2 regions of the Paenibacillus sp. FSL R5-0887 genome follow, and region 1 is predicted to be linked to the other one. Evidence: a T-box and tRNA genes for the amino acid it is inferred to sense, from the RefSeq annotation. Region 1 holds a T-box; the other holds one or more tRNA genes.

Region 1 (3,857 bases):
GAGGCACAGGAGAATTTCGATAAACTGCGCAATGGTGACGTAGCTGTTAAAGGTGGCTGGAGAATCTATTCCAGCGGTCCTGGGATCTATATGAACCAGTTAATCTCGAATGCACTGGGGATCCGTACGGAAGGTGGAGACTTAATTGTTGACCCGATTCTGCCGGAATCGCTGGATGGAATGCACTTCAGCTTTGAATATGCAGGCACTAAGGTAGACTTTATCTATCACCTTACAGGGCGTGAGATTAGTCAAATTACTATCAACGGTACGGAAGTACAAACAGAAGGTACACCTAACCGCTATCGTAGTGGTGGTGTTCGCATCAAACGTGCGGACTTTGATCGTCTCAGCACGGAAGTTGGAAATGTGATAGAGATTTATAAGTAACATTATATATAGAAGGGCAATCTCCGCGTTAAGCGCGGAAATTGCCCTTTTTTTGTGTTTTTTACATTCGGCTCGGTGTCGGTAACCCAAGCACTTCGAGCACATCTCCCAAGATGTCCTTGAATCTTGAAGTGAGCCAGAGGCGGAATTTGATCGTAGCTGGATCTCCTTTTAGAATCGGACATGCAGAATAGAAGTTGTTGAACAGTGTAGCTAAGGTATGTGCGTAAGTGCAGAGCGTATTTGGCGTTAACTCTATACTTGCTGAATGTAATATCTCGGGCCAGAGGCTTAGCTGTCTTAGCAGCGCAAGCTCTGCTTTTTCCAATTCGGAAGGGAACTGAAGCTGTGCGGCAGCTGTAAGGATTGGGATCGTAGCTTTACTCAAAACGCTTGTCGCACGCGCAAAAGTATACATCAGATAAACTCCGGTATTGCCGGATATTTCGGTAGCCTGTTTGAAATCAAACACGATTTCCGTTCCTAAATTAAACCGCAGCAGATAGTAGCGAATCGCAGCAGTGGCAATCAATCGGCTGGACAGGCCGTCTTTATCGGAACGTGTGTGCTCAATGTTCTGTTCCATAAGCTCCACCAGATCGCTTACCTTAATCCCGATTCCCTGGCGCCCGGACATAGCATAAGAAGATTTGCCTTCTGAAATATCTATACCCAGCTCGGCCGCCGAAGCGGGACTAAGAGATACAACACCATAGCTCACATGATGGAGTTTGTCTGCTTGCTCGTTATAACCTAGTGCCCCTAAGGCTTGCTTAACCATCTGTTGTGGATATTCCTGTCTGTAATCGATCACATTGATGACTCTGTCCGCCTGCCCATAAGATTCTTGGGTTCCAGTTAATCCAGTTGTCCATAAACCGGACGAGAATTCGCTATAGGAGAAATCTTTGGTCAAAAGACCAAATTTCCAGAGATGATAGGCAATATCTTTGGCTGTATACGTTAAAATCCCATTCGAACGCACCAGCACCTTATCGAGCTGATGCTCCTCTGAATCCGCTCCAATGTTAGCCTCTGTTCCTTGCTTTAGCACCCAGCAGCCTGCGAGTTTACCTTCAGTCTCTTGTACAAAAACGGCTGTCTGCTTCAGTAGCTCAGCTGCGGCTACCCAAAATCCCTCTTTTAAAATACTGCTCTCCCATACCAGCAAATCATAATAAATTCCAAAATGTTTCATTTCCTCTACATGCTCTCTAACGATGCGTTCAGCTACAAGGTTGCCCAGCCAGGCTTCGTTACCGCCCCCTTGTTCAAGGGAGTGCAGTATATCTGTGCGCTTATGTGTCATCTCAGGGTTCAGCGCATATTCTTTGTTCACTTTGGCATAAAGATCCCAGCAAAAATCACCGAAACGTTGGTGTTCCCCTTCTAAAGATATATTTAATAATCCAACAACTGTATCCGCCAGCTGATTGCCGAGATCATCAATGTAGTTATGGACCTCTACGTTATACCCAGTTCTTTTCATAATTCTGACTAGAGTATCGCCGATACAGGCGTTTCTTAGATGACCTACGTGGGCGGCTTTGTTGGGGTTGATAGAAGTGTGCTCGATGATGACTTTTTCCCCAGTGCTGGCAGGCAGTTCAAAGGAATGTTCAGCCCAGCTTTGCCAATTCATATACAAATTGATAAATCCGGGAGCAGCGACTTCAACTTTTTGTAAAAGACCGGCGAAGCGCCCTTGGAATTGAAGCTCTGCTTTCACTAATTCTGCTATGACCATTGGGGATTTACGTAGAGTTTTGGCTAGCTGCATAGCAATATTGCATGAATAATCACCATGCTCTAGATTTGCTGGCTGTTCGATCAGAATGGCAATGTCCTCTGGATAGTCAGCTCCTAAGGTATTGAATACACGTTGTACACTGTGCTCGATTCCGTCTTTGATGATTTGATTTAACATGGTATACCCTCCTTTGAAAATACAAAAAAGCCCTCGTCTCAAAAGAGACGAGGGCTTTAGCGCTCGCGGTACCACTCTCGTTGCTGAACAAGTTGTTCAGCCACCTTACGGGATAACGGCCTTCAGCCGGGACTTCCTACTAAGGTTCAGAAGTCCATCTCACGGGTGCGCTTCATTAAAGGGATCTGTACCGGCTTACACTCTCCCGGCTCGCTGAGGACTAGATCTCGTTAACTACTCTCCCGCTCATCGATGCTTAATTAATTTTTACCAGTATACCTAATATTTCATAAAAAGCAATAGTGGTTAGCTTCTTAACAATCTTGGTTGCTCTTTGTTGTTAGCTTATCAGATTAGTAGATTATAAATTTGGAAAAAGAAGGCTGTCTTGTTATAGGACCAGCTGTTCCTTTGCACAACAGTCCACACGCTAACTCAAGCCAAGGAATATTACTATACGGAGCCACTAATCTTTCAATTTGTAGTGGAAGGGAGGAGTGAATAAAACATGGCTATCTTTTCTACTGGACCTATAGATAACAGCCCAATCCTAGGGGTCAGACCGTCGCAACTGGTAACCGTAAAAGTAGTTAATCGGGATTCTCTTAATCCTTATAATCTAGTTATTCAAGGTTTCCTTCTTAACGGATCAAGAACGATGTATGTGAATGAAACAGTAAATCTAGCACCTAATCAAGTTTTAACTAAGAACTATTTTGCCGACTTGGACGCATTTGAATTTGTGTTTACAACAGTAGAAGCAGTTGAAGCAGAGGTTGGGATTTCAGTCTGGGGAAAACAGAACTCGGGGGCATTGGTAGATCCTCATCGCATAGTTGCGTGGGAGAAGCAGGCAGTATTAATTTAATAATTATTTTTGTGACACAGTTAACGTTAAAGGAGTGATGAGAAATTGAGTTATTTATCTACCGGACCGATAGACAATAGTATGGTAGGGGGTGTAAGACCTACTCAGCATGTTACTGTCAAAATTGATAACCGAAGTGACATTGATTCATCAATGGCTCTTGTTCAAGGATACTATATGGATGGGACAAGAACTTTATATGTCAGCGAGCTGATAAATGTAGCACCTAATGAAGTTATAACACGTGATTATTATGCCGATTTTGATGCGTTTGAATTTATTTTTACAACTACAAGTCTGGTAGATGATCCGATTCAAATCTCAGTATGGGGAAAAAATAGCGTTGGCCAGATTGTGACTGCCCATCGACTTGTACATGCAGAATTGCTTGGTGTAACGCAAGGAATAACTGGCGCGACCGGAGCGACTGGTGCAACGGGAGCGACCGGAGCCGATGGAGCAACGGGTGCTACCGGAGCAGGAGAGACTGGGGCGACAGGTGCAACAGGGGCAGATGGAGTGACTGGGGCGACTGGTGCAACGGGAGCAGACGGAGCAACTGGAGCGACCGGAGCAGGAGAGACTGGGGCAACAGGTGCCGATGGAGCTACAGGTGCAACTGGTGCAACCGGAGCGGATGGAGTAACGGGTGCTACCGGAGCAGGAGAGACT
Region 2 (3,857 bases), on a different contig from region 1:
ACCACGGAAACTTATGCTAAAGATCGGGCAGAAGCTTTTATTCAGCTTGATTATCCGAAGATCAGTGGATTGGGCAACTCCAGTGCGCAACAAGCTATTAATAATACTTTGAAGGAAAGTGTTATGAAATTCGCGGCGGGTGCAGAACAGGATATCTCCGATCGAGATGGAGCAGAGCCCAAATACACCTATGATTCAGGTTATGTAGTGACCTACAATCAGAATGGTGTGATCAGCATAGTGATGCATCAGTATAGTGATACGGGCGGCGCCCATGGAATGACTAACCGTGAAGCCTTCACCTTCTCGCTTAAGGATGGTAAACGTCTACTGTTGGGCGACCTGTTTGGAGCTAATCCAAACTACAAAAAACAGCTGAATGCAAAGCTGAGCAAGCTGCTGAAGGCAGAGGATAGTTATTTGGGAGGATTCAACGGATTGAATACGGAGAAATATTTCTATCTGAAGGACGACAAGGTTGTTCTGTTCTTCCAATTATATGAGTACACAGCGTATGCTGCAGGCTTCCCTGAGTATACTTTTAGTTTCAAAGAGCTTTTGCCGGATGGCAGTAGCCCGTTTGCTGGCATAAAATAAATGGAAATGCTTCGTCTCCGCTAATGTCGGCACAAGACATCTCCCCCTTACCAGAGTTGTCTCTTGTTCATATGCTAAAGGGAGTAACTAGTTTATGAACGGGGGAGAGCTATGGGCTACCAATATACTGCAATTGGCGATTCCTTGACGACTGGATTTGGTGCTCTGCCAGGTAACGGTTTTGTACCGGTGTACCGTAGAATGGCAGAAGGGAGACTGCGGACTACTGTAGCCTCTACGAATTTAGGCGTGAACGGAATGACTACTTCAGAGCTGGAGCAGCGGCTGCGCGGAAATTCCATGATGCGTGAGGCCGTTCGAGTAGCCGATATCATCACTGTGTCTATCGGTGGTAATGATTTGATTCACGCGGCCAAATCAGCAGCAAGACAGCAAGGCAACTTATCCGCAGAACTGCGCAGATCGCTTCAGGAATGCAAACAAAATTTCTCTGCAATTATGAATATCCTTATACAATTGAAGGCGAGGACGCGTAGACCTTTTATCATTAGAATTGTGGGATTATATAACCCCTATCCTCAGGTGGTTGGTGCGACAGAGTGGGTCAGGCAGTTTAATCAATACGCAGCACAGTACAGCAGCCGAGTATGTGGATTTGCTTCGATTTACAGTGAGTTCGCAGGAAATGAGAGAGGGCTGTTATCCATTGATCATTTGCATCCGAATGGCCGGGGTTATCGCGTAATTGCCGAGAAGCTGGATGCGCTAGGTTATGGCGGGCTGGCTTAATTGGATTTAGGTCTTCTATAAAATATAAAGAGGCTGTGCTCTAACCATAACGGATAGAGCACAGCCTCTTTATATTTTTACTTTATAGCTTACACACCGCTAGGCAATGTCTTCTCGATTACTTTATCTACGATACCGTATTCAGCCGCGTCTGCAGCAGTCATGAAGTAGTCGCGATCTGTATCCTTCTCAATACGTTCTAGAGGTTGACCCGTACGTTCTGCTAGAATACGGTTCAGCTTATCGCGCAATTTAAGGATGCGGCGGGCACGGATTTCAATGTCCGTTGCTTGACCTTGAGCACCACCCAAAGGCTGGTGGATCATGATCTCGCTGTTAGGCAGTGCGAAGCGTTTGCCTTTGGCGCCAGCGTTTAGCAGGAAAGCTCCCATGGAAGCTGCCATACCCACACAGATGGTGGAAACGTCTGGTTTAATGTACTGCATTGTATCAAAAATAGCCATACCTGCAGTAATGGAACCGCCTGGGCTATTCACGTAAAGGTGAATGTCCTTGTCAGGATCTTCGGCAGCCAAGAACAGCATTTGTGCGATGATAGAATTGGCTACCACGTCATTAACCTCCGTTCCAAGGAAAATGATGCGGTCCTTCAGCAGGCGGGAATAGATGTCATAAGCGCGCTCGCCGCGGTTGCTCTGTTCTACTACCATAGGAATATAACTCACGTGGAAAACCTCCTTGATATTGGTTCTTCAAATGTATTCATTTTTACTCTTGCCGTATTACCCACATGATAAACAAATTCAAACAAAAAGTCAAAGAAAGTCAAACTTATATTCAAAAAAAAGAGCCGACAAGCGGCTCTTTGGTTAAGTAGTAGTATAGGCACTACTAAATTATGTGCAAAAATGAAATTAATGGCGCGCCCGCCAAGAATCGAACTTGGATCTCAGGCTTCGGAGGCCTACGTCATATCCATTGGACCACGGGCGCAACAAAAATGATTATAATACAATTTTTACACAATTGCAATGTAATATTAATACTGGACAAGCGCTCTAGGGACAGGCATCGGGCGCTATATCTTTTTCTGACCTTATTAATGTATAAGAAGACAAGCGCTTGAGAATTCTACTCTCGGAAGACTTGCGCTTCGAGCAATATTTGGTTAGAATATGGGTGGGACTTAAAAAGTTTACCCGGGACGTTTTGAGACCATGAACAAGGGAATAGAGGAAGACGAAGTTGCAGGAGTGAAAGTATGCGTAATTTATTAGATATCCAAAAGCAGCTTCTGCCTGATCTCATGGAAACCCTTAAGAGACGGTACACGATTCTTCATCAGATCATGCTGTCCGATATTATTGGGCGCAGAACGCTAGCCGCTTCGCTAGATATGACTGAGCGGGTACTGCGTGCCGAGACGGATCTTCTGAAATCGCAAGGGCTTATTGAGATCGAGAGTGTTGGCATGCGCATTAGCGCTGCTGGACGTAGACTGCTTGATTTGCTAGAGCCGGTTGTTAAGAGCCTATTTGGTCTGGATGAGCTGGAAGAGAAAATTCGAGCAACGTATGGTCTGGATAAAGTTATTGTAGTACCGGGTGATTGTGAGTCATCGCCGTTCACCAAACGAGAGCTTGGCCGAGCGGGTGCGAAAGCGCTGCTGAGTATACTTCGCGCAGATGATACAGTTGCCGTCACAGGTGGATCGACGCTTGCCGATATGGCTGATCAACTGGCACCGCCGTTGTCCCTTTCCTATAAGAACGCTTGGTTTGTTCCGGCGCGTGGAGGATTAGGAGAGAGTATGGAGATTCAAGCCAACACGATTGCCTCAACAATGGCAAAGCGGGTTGGAGCCAACTACCGGTTGTTGCATGTCCCTGATTTGCTTAGCGGGGATGCATACCAATCGCTGGCACTTGACTCTAATATTGGAGAGATTGTACAAACCATCCGTAGTTCGCGTATTATTGTACATGGGATTGGGGATGCCATTGAAATGACCCGCCGCCGCAAACTGGACGAGGCTACAGTCTCGGAAATACAGGGTGAAGGGGCAGTGGCCGAATCTTTTGGCTATTATTTCAATGAAGAGGGTCAGGTTGTCCATACCATGCTTACGATGGGTCTACGTCTAGAAGATATTATCCGGACAGAGAAAGTCATCGGTATTGCAGGAGGCAAACCCAAGGCCAAAGCCATTCATGCCATGCTGCGTTTCGGGCAGGAGAATATTCTCGTCACGGACGAGGCTGCTGCAGTAGAAATAGGCAAGGAAATTGACAATCAACTACAGCTATCTTCGTAGTTTTTAGATTGCAGGCAATAACATACTTCTTGCATCATACTTAACATTGTTGTCATGACAGACCTCACCGTCTGTTTTGAATAAATAAAACGAATTCTAGGAGGAACTATTCAATGAGTGTAAAAGTTGGAATTAACGGTTTTGGACGTATTGGACGCCTTGCTTTCCGCCGTATTCAAAATGTAGAAGGTATCGAAGTGGTAGCAATCAACGACTTGACTGACGCTAAGATGCT

The links. The T-box of region 1 lies ahead of MKY14_RS15620 (arginine--tRNA ligase). A T-box ahead of a tRNA ligase gene usually reads a tRNA of that ligase, here a tRNA-Arg.
Region 2: it encodes a tRNA-Arg, which carries the amino acid that the T-box ahead of MKY14_RS15620 (arginine--tRNA ligase) is inferred to sense. The anticodon was not compared.

Annotation. Positions count from the first base shown of each region.
Region 1 covers NZ_JBBOCE010000001.1:3,501,641-3,505,497, reverse strand. Annotated here, with positions in the region: gene MKY14_RS15625 (GH36-type glycosyl hydrolase domain-containing protein) at 1-390, shown strand, start outside; gene MKY14_RS15620 (arginine--tRNA ligase) at 452-2,317, opposite strand; T-box leader at 2,358-2,576, opposite strand; gene MKY14_RS15615 (hypothetical protein) at 2,826-3,185, shown strand; gene MKY14_RS15610 (beta strand repeat-containing protein) at 3,231-3,857, shown strand, end outside.
Region 2 covers NZ_JBBOCE010000002.1:1,965,441-1,969,297, reverse strand. Annotated here, with positions in the region: gene MKY14_RS26510 (PdaC/SigV domain-containing protein) at 1-597, shown strand, start outside; gene MKY14_RS26505 (GDSL-type esterase/lipase family protein) at 709-1,347, shown strand; gene clpP (ATP-dependent Clp endopeptidase proteolytic subunit ClpP) at 1,437-2,033, opposite strand; tRNA gene MKY14_RS26495 (tRNA-Arg) at 2,227-2,301, opposite strand; gene MKY14_RS26490 (sugar-binding transcriptional regulator) at 2,570-3,622, shown strand; gene gap (type I glyceraldehyde-3-phosphate dehydrogenase) at 3,736-3,857, shown strand, end outside.